Regions from separate parts of the Sporosarcina sp. NPDC096371 genome, predicted to be linked through region 3. Evidence: riboswitches for the same ligand, from Rfam matches in the RefSeq annotation. Region 3 holds a riboswitch; each other region holds the start of a gene.
The links. Region 3 has a riboswitch for thiamine pyrophosphate ahead of ACIQ0H_RS03165 (ABC transporter substrate-binding protein). Riboswitches for the same ligand answer to the same signal wherever they lie in the genome.
Positions count from the first base shown of each region.

Region 1: linked by a shared signal. The riboswitch ahead of tenA (thiaminase II) and the one ahead of ACIQ0H_RS03165 (ABC transporter substrate-binding protein) in region 3 are both predicted to bind thiamine pyrophosphate.
Region 2: linked by a shared signal. The riboswitch ahead of ACIQ0H_RS05980 (YkoF family thiamine/hydroxymethylpyrimidine-binding protein) and the one ahead of ACIQ0H_RS03165 (ABC transporter substrate-binding protein) in region 3 are both predicted to bind thiamine pyrophosphate.

Region 1 is NZ_JBIWFE010000004.1:239,656-243,881, forward strand. It holds gene wrbA (NAD(P)H:quinone oxidoreductase) at 1-102, opposite strand, end outside; gene ACIQ0H_RS12750 (alpha/beta hydrolase) at 130-741, opposite strand; gene ACIQ0H_RS12755 (DUF3238 domain-containing protein) at 969-2,162, opposite strand; TPP riboswitch at 2,279-2,384, shown strand; gene tenA (thiaminase II) at 2,669-3,358, shown strand; gene thiM (hydroxyethylthiazole kinase) at 3,358-4,116, shown strand; gene thiD (bifunctional hydroxymethylpyrimidine kinase/phosphomethylpyrimidine kinase) at 4,113-4,226, shown strand, end outside.
Region 2 is NZ_JBIWFE010000002.1:5,862-10,087, forward strand. It holds gene ACIQ0H_RS05970 (ABC transporter ATP-binding protein) at 1-336, opposite strand, end outside; gene ACIQ0H_RS05975 (ECF transporter S component) at 326-928, opposite strand; gene ACIQ0H_RS05980 (YkoF family thiamine/hydroxymethylpyrimidine-binding protein) at 930-1,535, opposite strand; TPP riboswitch at 1,615-1,721, opposite strand; gene ACIQ0H_RS05985 (hypothetical protein) at 1,817-2,248, opposite strand; gene ACIQ0H_RS05990 (methylated-DNA--[protein]-cysteine S-methyltransferase) at 2,377-2,892, opposite strand; gene ACIQ0H_RS05995 (bifunctional transcriptional activator/DNA repair enzyme AdaA) at 2,879-3,460, opposite strand; gene ACIQ0H_RS06000 (DNA-3-methyladenine glycosylase family protein) at 3,670-4,226, shown strand, end outside.
Region 3 is NZ_JBIWFE010000001.1:690,376-694,601, reverse strand. It holds gene ACIQ0H_RS03180 (PRD domain-containing protein) at 1-70, shown strand, start outside; gene nagE (N-acetylglucosamine-specific PTS transporter subunit IIBC) at 136-1,584, shown strand; gene ACIQ0H_RS03170 (hypothetical protein) at 2,143-2,271, opposite strand; TPP riboswitch at 2,455-2,563, shown strand; gene ACIQ0H_RS03165 (ABC transporter substrate-binding protein) at 2,688-3,653, shown strand; gene ACIQ0H_RS03160 (thiamine-binding protein) at 3,666-3,956, shown strand; gene ACIQ0H_RS03155 (ABC transporter permease) at 3,953-4,226, shown strand, end outside.

The DNA of each region.
Region 1 (4,226 bases), on a different contig from region 3:
TGTACCGCCTGAACTGTAGTATACGATTGCTGTTTTTACGTTTGTCATATTCTCCATCTCCCTAGTTGTTGTTTTTCCAAAAATTTTATCTAAAAAACCCATTGATTACTCACCATTTCTTTTAGTCATTTACTTACCAAAACCTATTTCAAACCATTCCGCCGCCGCATCGACTTCCGTTCGCGTCAACGAATGGCCATTCATTTCCCAATGCACCTTCACTTGTGCACCGGCATCTGTCAGCAGTTCATCCAAATCCTCAGCCTCTTTCGCTGGACACATCGGGTCATTTTTCCCCGCGGCGATAAACACCGAGGTATCCGTTAAATCGGGCAATGCAATGCCACGTCTTGGCACCATTGGATGATGAAGAATTGCCCCCTTTAAAGCGCGCGCATGATGGAACAGCAGGCTCGCAGCAATATTTGCTCCATTAGAATAGCCAATTGCCACGATATTCCTGCGGTCAAAATCATACTTTTGAGCGGCTTCGTCAAGAAAATCATTTAATTCTTGCGTACGGAAAATCAAGTCTTCCTCATCGAAAACCCCTTCAGCCAATCTGCGGAAAAAGCGTGGCATACCATTTTCAAGGACATTTCCTCGAACACTTAGTACTGAAGCTTCCGGATCGACCAAATCGGCAAGTGGCAATAAATCATTTTCTGTCCCACCTGTGCCATGCAACAATAACAACACCGGTTTCGCTGCATTTGTTCCTTGTTTGAATAGATGTTTCATTGATTAACCACTCCTAGAATTTAGCGATTTTCTTTACTAGCCATAGCTCAAGAGCCCCTGCTTCAAAGTCGACATTTTCCTGTGGGCGCCCACCGCTAGCAGTTATATGTTGAATCCACACTGGCTTTTTATATAATATCTCGAATTCAACATATCTTGAATTCGAGATAACTTTATCAGATAGAACGGTCGTTGTCAAAGGGCTTGTTCGAATTTATTGGCGAAACCTATTCAAAACTTGAACAACGCCAGTACTGCCAAGCAATCACCCGTGACATCCACGCGAGTCCTTTACTTTCTACCTGATGAATGGGTAGCCAATTTCCGCCTTCCCCGCGCGCCATATAAATTTCATGATGGGGAGCTTGGTCATGATAGCCCGTCATGTCAAACGTACCATCCCGCCGCAAAACCGCTTGGACTTCATAGTCGATTGCGGGTGCAGTCGTTAGCGGATTACCAACCGCATGGGTGACGTGAAATCCCGACTCCCCTGATCCATGGTCCAACCTCTTCAAGCGTATCCCCTCATGCGAGGCAGTGGCTTGTCCGCGACATTGCTTCCATCGGCTATAGGCAATCGAAGGGCCAACTGTCTTCGTAAACGTTAGCGGTGCTCGCGCTTGATCATAAGCTAGCTCTATATCTACTCGGGTTCGAAAGCTATCCCCATTCACATCAAACCCTCTGTCATCCCCTTGGAAGTAATGATTCTTCGATAATATATTTGGGTTCTTGACCCATTTATCTGCTAAAAATGTGGAGTAGCGGAATTTCCAGCGCTCCACATTCGGACGACGCAACCGATCTTGAATAGGCGTCAACAATTCTTGCGGTTTCGCAATCCACTTCATGACAGAGAACACTTCAACCGCTGCAGCTTCTTTCGATGAAACAGGATTTAGCACACCAAAAACTGTCGTGACCATCGACTTGCTGATATTAAATCGATCTTCCGACTTCGAAAGCGGACGCTTTGAACGAATGGTATATCGGTATGTTTCATCCAATGAAAAGTCTCGATCAATGTAGCCATTCGTTGTCACTGTTGTCATATATATATCATTGCGAAACACATCATACTCCTCCACATCGGTCATTTCCTCCCAGGACAACGCGATTTGCGTCTTTGCAACGATGGTTGTCATGACGAGCGATTGAAGGGGGTTATCCTTATTCTTGTGCTCCGCAAACGCTGAGGTCTGTAGCGCAATTACCTCGACCACTTCCCCGTTTTCCACACGCTCAATCGCGTAGTTGTAAAGCTTCGCATGCTTAAAATCGCCATCGCTAAACTCCGGCACAGTCCCTTCGTACACATGCTCAGTATCTTTATAAACGTGGTAGATTCCACCCACATCATTCCATGAAAAATAAATGAGATCCGCTTGATGCACAACGTTTTTAATTTCAAAAAACATTACGTTCCGCCTCCTTATTTCAAGTGTGCGGTTCTTAACCAACTACTAAACATCGCATATGTAAGTCTTGCCAATAATCAAACTTGTGTTATAGTTATGTTGAAAATTGAATTGTTTATCGCCACTAGGGGAGTCTTATTAAGGCTGAGACGCATATGGATATGCGGACCCTTGGAACCTGATCTGGATCATACCAGCGTAGGGAAGTGGGACCGCGCTGTTATTCTATTAACCAAACCATCGTGGGCCGCTTCCTGAGCTATATTAGGGGGCGGCCTTTTTTAATTTTATTCAGCGGGAATTCAAACCCCGCTGAATAAAATTAAAGCCGCCGGCGGATGTCACAGATTTTGAGGGGAGTTAAGAAGGCAGTCTAAGTTCGCGACTTCCTGTCGCAACAACTGCATGACCTACATCCTGTAGGCCTCAAGCTCAATTCAAAATCTGGACGCAAATACGCCAAGGCGTATTTAATTTTCAAAAAAAAGAGATGGGGAGTGGACAGGATGACATTTTGTGAAGAAGTACGGTCGGAATGTGATGCATTATGGCAAGGGAGCTTTGACCATCCGTTTGTCAAAGGCATTGCGGAAGGTACGTTGCCACTAGATGTGTTCAAATTTTACGTGCAACAGGATTCTTATTATTTATCACATTTTGCGAAAATCCAGGCGCTTGGTGCTGTGAAAGCAAAAGATTTGAAGACGACTCAACGTTTTGCGGCACATGCAGAACGAACATGTAGTGCGGAAATGTCCTTGCATGAGTCCTTTTTCGGCATGTTAGACATCACCGAAGAAGAGCGTGCAACATTTCAGCCCGCACCGACGGCTTATCAATACGTTTCGCATATGTATCGTGCAGCACACGAAGGTGATTTAGCAGACGTCCTCGCCGCATTGTTACCGTGTTACTGGTTGTATTATGAAATTGGTGAACGGCTAAAAGACGCCAAACCAAATCACCCTGTTTATGATAAATGGATTCAAACGTACAGTTCTGAGTGGTTTGAAACGCTGGTAAAAGAACAAGTTTACCGGATGAATGAATTAGCAGAAGCTGTCTCACCTGAGAGACGCAATGAACTGAAAGAACATTTCCGGAAAAGTAGCTATTATGAATGGCAGTTCTGGGAAATGGCTTGGACCAAACAAGACTGGGCCATCCACTCTTACGACGTGGTGGCGAGCCAATAATGGACGGTCTCTTACAAAAATTACGTGAAGAACAACCACTCGTGCATTGCATGACCAACATTGTCGTTGCCAATTTCCAAGCAAACGGATTACTGGCGCTTGGTGCATCACCCGTCATGGCAGATGCGGTAGAAGAAGCCGCCGAAATTGCCAGCGTGTCGTCTTGTACCGTTTTGAATATCGGCACACTGAAACAAGATACCGTCAAAGCCATGCTGCTAGCAGGAAAAAGCGCCAATGCACATGGCAAACCCGTCATCCTTGATCCCGTCGGTGCGGGCGCGACCGCTTTTCGCAAGGCGTCCGTCTTGGAGATTTTGGATGAAGTCGTTCTAACCCTTATCCGCTGTAATGCGGGTGAACTTGCAGCGATCGCAGGCGTGAAATGGCAATCGAAAGGCGTCGATGCGGGCCAAGGCGATGTGGATGTAAAAGCACTGGCAGAGGAAGTTGCCGTGAGGTATCACTGCATCGTCGCTGTTACCGGCGCAGTCGATATTGTGACCGACGGCAACAAAACGATTTCGATTACAGGGGGGCATCCCCTACTGTCCAAAATAACCGGCGCAGGCTGTCTACTGAGTGCAGTCGCGGGAGCATTTTTAGCGGTGGAGCATGAAAACGAGTTAGAAGCCGTGGCAACTGCATTGACTTTTTATAAAAAGGTGGGCGAACTGGCTGCTGAAAAGGCAGCGGGCCCTGGCGATTTTGCTGTACAACTTTTGAATGCACTTTATCTTGGGAGGCTGACAACATGACCTATGTGGCTATGACAGTGGCGGGTTCAGATAGCGGTGGCGGTGCAGGGATTCAGGCCGACCTGAAGACGTTTCAGGAGTTAGGCGTCTTCGGCACGTCTGCACTAACA
Region 2 (4,226 bases), on a different contig from region 3:
ACAAAACTGCGAATCGGGATCTTGGAACACAGTGGCAACACGGGCATTGACCTCACCAGGAGCATAGTCGTCATGGTCTTTATCCCATAACGTGATGGTCCCTGTTAGGATGCCGTCACAGCTTGCGGGATACAGGCGGTTCATCAAATAAAGCAATGTACTTTTGCCGCTACCGCTCGCACCTGTAATGACGACACGTTCCCCTTGCCGGATGGTCAATGAAACATTGTGTAACACAGGCTCCTCATTCTCGGGAAAGCGAAAGGTGACGTTGGCGAATGCCATGACAACCGGGGATTCAACTGCCGGTGCTTGTTTGGCCCATTCAACGCCCATGTTGAACCGTTACTTTCTGCTCGCGCTTCGGTTTATCCCTAGAAATGGCATAGCCACGCAGTGCTCCCATCGCAAGAAGACCATCAGATACCCACTTTCCACCAAGCCCCGCAATAAGCGCTCCACTTATGACACGTAGTCCAAACATTAAAGCTAAATAAGTAGGAGAGAGCGCCGCATAACCTGAAACCAAAAAGCCAAATGCAAAGCTGAACACTGCTGAACCGACACCTGCAAGAATAAGCACCCATGTATTGAACCGTTTATAACCTGTCGCAGCGAATGCAGCTTCTGCTCCTAATCCTTGGATAAGACCACTCAAAATAAGTCGGGGGCCAACCGCATTGCCAATCATTACTTCAATGGCGGCAGCTACGGTTTCAGATAAGACGGCCGCACCTGGTTTGCGAATGATGTACATACAGATAATTGACACGATAAACCAAATGCCGAAGATCCATTCATAAGCAATAGGGCCGATAAAACCCGCCCAAATATTGCCGACATGAACGAATAGTAAATAGACGACAGCAAACACAACAGCCAACACCGACATCAGCACAACTTCTTTCAGCTTCCAAGACTTCAACATATCAGGCATCCCCTTTATGCGAAGGACTATTGATGCTCATATTGACCGTCATGACGAGATGCCGATGTTCTGTAGTACGTGCTTTGGAAAATGCCTCTTCCAAGAATGCAAAAACTTCATGAATATCCCCGTGTAAGCCGCTAGCATAATGCATACTCGTATTAAAAACACCCTGTTCCTTAGCGCGCTCTACTTCCTTGTAAATGACCGACATATAATCTGGATTGTTCATGGGATACAAAGCAAACTGTGAGGATACATATTGCCGTAAATCTTTCACCAGTGGTTCATTTAACCGAATATCCTCTTTTTCTAAATAAACATCCCCCGCAGAATCGCCAGGGCACCCAACTGAAAAAGTCCCGTTAAAGGCGACATGTGCCCCCGTTTTTGCAGCATGTAGCACAATGGCTTTGGCCGTATCGAAAATATGAATCTCTTTGCCGCGCATCACCGTACTGACGTCATCGGTATGCATCCATACATTGGATGTATCTGCCTCTGATAATGCCCCTTTAATGATGGCTACAAAATTGTCCGCCATTGGATGAAGCGAGAAGCGTAATCCAATAATCGGGCTCGTTCCACAAGAAAATGCTGTTTCCATAACCGTTTCCCCCTATTTTTCTCCACAAAAAAAGCCACATCCGTGAAGATGCAGCCCTCTTGCGCATAGGGAACCTACGGCAAAAGTAACCGCACTTCCCCACGCCAGTATTACCTGGTTCGAGTTATAAGGGATCGAAGCAAAAGCTCTCATCTCAGCCGAAAATAGGCACCCCTAGTGCAGACAACGTATGTGATTTTGAATGTAAAGTACATATTCTGCCGAATTGTCTCCAGCGCATTCAGTGTAAAGGAAGGATTGAATTTTGTAAACTATTAACTTTAAATAGATTTTTTATAGGGGGTCAATCCGTCGATCGTATACTTCCCGTACTCAACTTGCAAAGTCCCGTTCTTCGGTACAAATGCAAGGGAGGGATTTAATGATTGGATCGTTTCAATCACTTTGTTTTGATCGATACTTGTATCTAGTTCATGTTCATGATTGGCAAATCCGAAAAAGAAAGGAGTTGACTCGAATAGTCTGTTGGCTAAGGATACTATATAATCGGTCATTTCCTCGTTGTGATGCCTGTCCGTATCCTGGCCCAATATCATTAACGGGATATCAACCTGTAGTCCAAAATAGCCTTTTCCGAACGCCCAACTGACTAGTATGGATGGTTCTCCTAAGTCTGATTTCAGTTTGATTAGTGGATACTGTTTGTCATGAAAATCATGCATATTTTTATCAATGAGTATCGTTTCATCCAACTGCCCGTCATAGTAAGAACATGTCTGAACTTCACCGATATAACGAATTAAATAATCAACCGTTTCTTAACTATTATTTACGTTATCAAATAGGAAATTGACAATAATGTTTCCACCTACACTCATAATCATTCCCTTTCCAGCTTTAGTAGCTGCTCTTTCATTTCTAAACCACCCCTATAACCCGTCAACTTCCCACTTTTTGCGATGACACGATGACAAGGAACCGTGATTAAGACTGGATTGGCGCCAATCGCAGTCCCGACGGCACGGACCGCGTTTGGTTTTTGAATTTGTTCGGCAATCTCCGTATAGGAAACTGTCTGGCCGTAGGGGATATTTTGCAACGTTTTCCAGACGGCTTGTTGAAATACTGTCCCATGGAGATCCATTGGTAATGTGAACTCTTTACGTCTGCCTTCCAAGTAATCAATTAATTCTATTGCATAAGGTTTTAATCTATTCTCATCTTCCGACAGTACATAAGTAGGGAGCCGTTTTTTCACCCATATGGCAAGCTCTTCGAAGGTAGCGCGTTGTGTACCAACATAACAAAGTCCTTTTGGTGTTGCTGCAATATATATGGTCCATGATTCGTGTGTAAGTAGCATCCAATACACGAAATCCTCACTATTTTTTATCATTTGTTTGTACCTCCATTTGATACTGTTTAGGTGTTTGCCCCGTTCGATTTTTGAATAAAGTGATGAAATAAGGCGTATTAGGAAGACCAACAGTGAAACCAACTTCCGCAATAGATTTACGATTTGTAGAGAGTTCTTTCATCGCATGTGTAATGCGTACTCTTTGGATATATTCGGCGGGTGTTATCCCGGAAACTCTCTTAAAGGTTCTTTGTAAATGATAGGGACTTCCATGACACATGTCTGCTAATATTTCCAACGACAATGGCTCGTGATAATGTGCATGTATAAATTCTTTGATTTGTTCTGTCCATTCCTCATCTGGCAAATCTAGCCCGCCAGGCTTACAACGTTTACAAGGACGAAAACCTTCGGATATGGCCTCATCCACATCGTTGAAAATACGGACGTTCTCTTTTTTAGGATCCCTCGATTTACAAGAGGGGCGGCAACAGATACCCGTTGATGTTACTGCGTAAATAAAAATAGCATCATATGACTGGTCATTTTGCGTAATTGCTTGCCATCGTTCATCAGTCAATTGCAAGACGTCTTCAGTGTTACTCATGGAATCACCTCATTTTTTTGCTAATAAGTATTTATTGGGATGTAAGAGCAAGATAACGAAATTTTTGATTGGGGTAGTATGATAAAACTATGGATAGGGTGAATAAAAGAATCCTACTATCAATTCTCGACTACCCCAGTACGTACCTTTGCTGGGGAGTAGATAGAAAAAAATATAAGTGGGAAACAACAAGAAGGAGCGTTGAGGGAATGGTTGTTCATCAAAATAAAGATTTAGTAGTAAAGGTCCCAAAAGAATTCAGTTTTAAAGAAAATCTAGGCTATATGCAACGATCTTCAAATGAGTGTATGTTTGAAATCCGGGATGACAAAATAATTAAGGCGATTACTCTTGCGGATGAAATGCTATTGCTTGAAGTGAGCGAAGGTGTGAACGGTTGTCTTGTCCTTCGTTTTTTAGGCAATTTTCATCCAACGAACGAAAAAGTACGTGATCAAGTTGTTCACTATGTACGAGAGTGGTTTGACTTAGAAAATGATTTAAAGCCTTTTTATGCAATGGCGGAAAAGGATTTGTTGCTTCAAAAAGCAATTGATGAATTTTATGGGCTACGCAATATTGGGATTCCAGATTTATTTGAAGCATTGGTTTGGGGGATTCTTGGACAGCAGATCAATTTGACGTATGCGTATACCTTAAAAAGACGTCTGGTTGAAACGTTCGGAAGCTCAATTGAATGGGAAGGCCGTCTTTATTGGATTTTCCCTGAAGCGAAAGTCATTGCCAATTTGACTGTAGAGGATTT
Region 3 (4,226 bases):
CGAAGTTGAATTACCTGAACAAGAGTTAGGCTATATCGCACTTCATATTGAACGTTTAAGAAAGCCTTAGAACAACGTGATTCGTCATTATATTACTTTATTATTAAAAAAACTATGAATTGGGGTGGATGTATCATGATGAAATTTTTCCAAAGACTTGGAAGTTCTTTAATGTTGCCGGTAGCCGTACTACCTGCTGCAGCTATTTTGATGGGGATTGGTTACTGGATTGACTCAGATGGTTGGGGTTCTGGCAACGTAGCAGCCGCTTTCTTAATTAAGGCCGGCGGCTCGATTATTGATAATATGTCTATCCTATTTGCTGTCGGGGTCGCACTTGGTATGTCCAAGGATAAGGATGGCTCGTCCGCATTAAGTGGTTTGGTCGGTTTCCTAGTTGTCACAACATTACTGTCAACAGGCACGGTATCTATGCTACAAGGCATTGATGTTGCCGACGTAAATCCTGCTTTCATAAAAATTGAAAATCAATTTATCGGTATTATTTCTGGGCTGATTGCAGCAACCATGTACAATCGATTTAGTCATGTACAATTACCTACTGCATTGGCCTTCTTTAGTGGTAAACGCTTAGTTCCGATCATGACAGCGGCTTCTATGCTAGTAGCTTCGGCCGTTTTATTCTTTGTATGGCCTATTATCTATACTGGCTTAGTTAATTTCGGTGAAGCTATTAGTGGATTAGGTGCTGTTGGTGCTGGACTTTACGGCTTCTTCAACCGGCTATTGATTCCAACTGGTTTACACCATGCCTTAAACTCTGTATTCTGGTTTGACGTTGCCGGTATCGACGATATTAAGAACTTCTGGGCTAGTACAGGTACGAAAGGCGTTACCGGTATGTACCAAGCAGGTTTCTTCCCAATTATGATGTTTGGATTACCAGCGGCAGCTCTTGCCATGTATCATACTGCTAAAACAAAACGTAAAAAACAAGCTGCTTCTTTAATGTTAGCTGCAGGATTTGCGTCATTCTTCACAGGTGTTACGGAACCACTTGAATTCGCATTTATGTTCCTAGCACCAGCTCTTTATGTTGTCCACGCTGCTTTAACAGGTCTATCTCTATTTGTCGCAGCATCATTCCACTGGACAGCAGGATTTGGATTTAGTGCTGGATTGGTAGACTTTGTATTAAGTTTAAAAATACCTATCGCCAATCTACCACTTATGTTACTTGTTCAAGGTCTAGTATTTGCAGTCATCTACTACGTCCTATTCCGTTTCTTGATTGTCAAATTCAACCTGAAAACTCCAGGTCGTGAAGATGATGAGGATATCCAAGACGACAACGGAGCAGTTGCTTCAGCAGGAGGAAATAAATTCTCTGGTATGGCAGCAACAATTTATGATGGTTTAGGCGGAGACGCAAACGTCACTTCTGTTGATCACTGTGCAACACGCTTACGTATCGAAGTAAAAGATATGAAGAAAGTCGATCAAAAGAAGATTAAAAGCACTGGCGTACCCGGCATCAATGTTGTCGGATCACAAAGTATTCAAGTTATTGTCGGAACAAGCGTACAGTTTGTTGCTGACGAAATTAAGAAAATTAGAAAGTAATAAACCTCTGAAATTTTTAAAAGCAGAAAAACCAGGCTCCTATGCCTGGTTTTTCCTTTTATGGTATATTTCTTGTCGCTACTGGATAAACTATAATTACAGAGACGCGGCACTCCTCTGTCCCGCGTAAATGGGCACTTTCGGCGCAGAGAGTGAAAAATAATCATACGCCCCATCCGACTAGGGATTTACCTAGTAGTGCCGTATTTACATAAGTGTTTACACCAAAACGGATTGTCCTATTGCTGGGACAATCCGTTTTGGTATTCAGCTGACGCCACCTATTATTCAAAAAAGAATGATTCATTTATTTTGATGAGATAGACTTTCAATGCTTTTACATTTATATCACCTTCGATTACCTCTTCTTCATCACTAACCACCTCAAATGGAAGCCTAATGTAAAAATCTTATATTACACTAAACTTCATTTGTGCCGATTGCTAATCAAGCCAAGTATAGAAGAGCATTCCATCTCTATTATTTGAATTGCTGATTTGCTCACGTCTGTTCAACACTACTCTTTGAAAAAAGGTCGTAAAGTTTTCCAGTAAGATTTCATTGGCTAGTTGAAATGGACCAAGTGTTATTTGCTGTTTTTTTAGCTAAATCTTGCATACTTCCGCCAATGAATAGAGGGTCTACAACTATTTCTTCAAGGGAATGAAAAAATTCATTTTTATCCATAGTATCTCCTTTTACAAACAGCCTTTTATCTATCCTATTTAACCACTCGTTGTTCAACTAATCTGCCAGTAAGTGTAACAACTGTTCCAGCATCTGTACAAGCCATTTATTCTGCCCGCTTGACGCATTCACCCGAATGTGGCAGAGTAGTAGATGTACTAATCATAAAAAATTCATACAGTTACAATTATGTGGGGGTACCAGTCGAGCTGGTTGAGATATACTTAGAAAGTATAGACCCTTAGAACCTGATCTGGTTAAGGCCAGCGGAGGGAACATATTCATTAGCTATGCCTATGTTTATGCGTTCTTCGGTTGCCCGGAGGACGCATTTTTGCGTTCTAGGCAATCGTTCTCTCGTAATTGCGTTGAATTTAAAGGGAGGAACAAGATTGAGAAAAGCTTTGTTGTTCATCATGCTCAGCGTCCTATTACTATCGGCATGTAGTACCAATAATGGAAATGAGTCTAAAAAAGAAGGCGAATTGGAGAAGATTCAATTTGTACTCGATTGGACGCCAAATACAAACCATACAGGCCTGTACGTAGCACAGGAAAAAGGTTTTTTTAAAGAACAAGGCCTTGATGTGGAAATTATACTCCCGGGCGAGGCAGGTGCTGACAAGCTCGTTGCAGCAGGTAAAGCCCAATTTGGTATCGGCGCACAAGAATCCCTAACAGAAGCACGTGCCGCAGACATACCACTCGTTTCTATCGCAGCAATTCTCCAACATAATACGTCGGGATTTGCGTCTTTGAAAAAAGCGGGTATTGAATCCCCAAAAGATTATGAAGGAAAAACGTATGGAGGTTGGGGTGCCCCCGTCGAGCAGGCCGTTATCACTTCACTAATGGAAAAAGAACAAGCAGATGCTAAAAAAGTGGACCACATCAACATCGGTAGTTCAGACTTTTTCACGGCAGTTGAACGTGATATTGACTTCGCATGGATTTACTATGGTTGGACAGGGATTGAGGCCGAACTGCGTGGCATCGACTTAAATATGCAATATCTAAAAGACTTCTCCGATAAACTCGACTATTACACACCTGTCATTACGACCAATGAAAAAATGATTAAGAACAATCCGGACACAGTCCGTGCTTTTGTCAAAGCCGTTGCGAAAGGCTATGACTTCTCCATTAGCAATCCAGATGAGGCAGCATCGATTTTAATGAAGGCTGTTCCTGACCTTGACGAAGAACTTGTCAAAGCGAGTCAGCAATGGATTTCATCTAAATATCAAGACGATGCACCTCGTTGGGGTGAACAAAAGATTGAGATTTGGCAAGACTATGCAGACTGGATGACAGAAAACGACTTACTTGACGGTGATTTTATCGCTAAAGATGCATTTACCAATGAATTTCTACCCAAATAAGGAGGAACAACAATGACAAACGCGCTTGTTAGTATTCAAATCATACCGAAAATGCCCAATGGAGAAGATGTGATTCCCTTGGTGGATGCCGCCATTGCAGTCATTGACGAAGCTGGCGTCCCTTATCAAGTATCACCACTGGAAACGACAATGGAAGGTGATTTAACAGAACTCCTGGAAATTGTGCAAAAAATGAATGAGCGGATGATAGAAAAAGGCTCGCTCAGCATCATTTCTCAAGTGAAAATATTTTATAAGCCAGACGGTGCTTCCATGGACAAGTTGACGGAGAAATACCGTTGAATAATCTATTAAAAAAAGGATGGCGACCAACATTGGTCATCATCCTTTTGCTTACTTTATGGGAAATAGCAGGGCGATTGTTCGAGATTCCATCATGGTTGCTTCCCATTCCCACGCAAGTATGGCAAGAAGCCATCCATGGTTGGACGCATTACGCCGATCACATCCTGTCCACGATCCGTCTGACGCTTACAGGATATGCGATTGGTGTCATCGTAGGGTTATTGGTTGCCATATGGCTATTCCGTCTCCCTGGCTTACAAGAAGCAC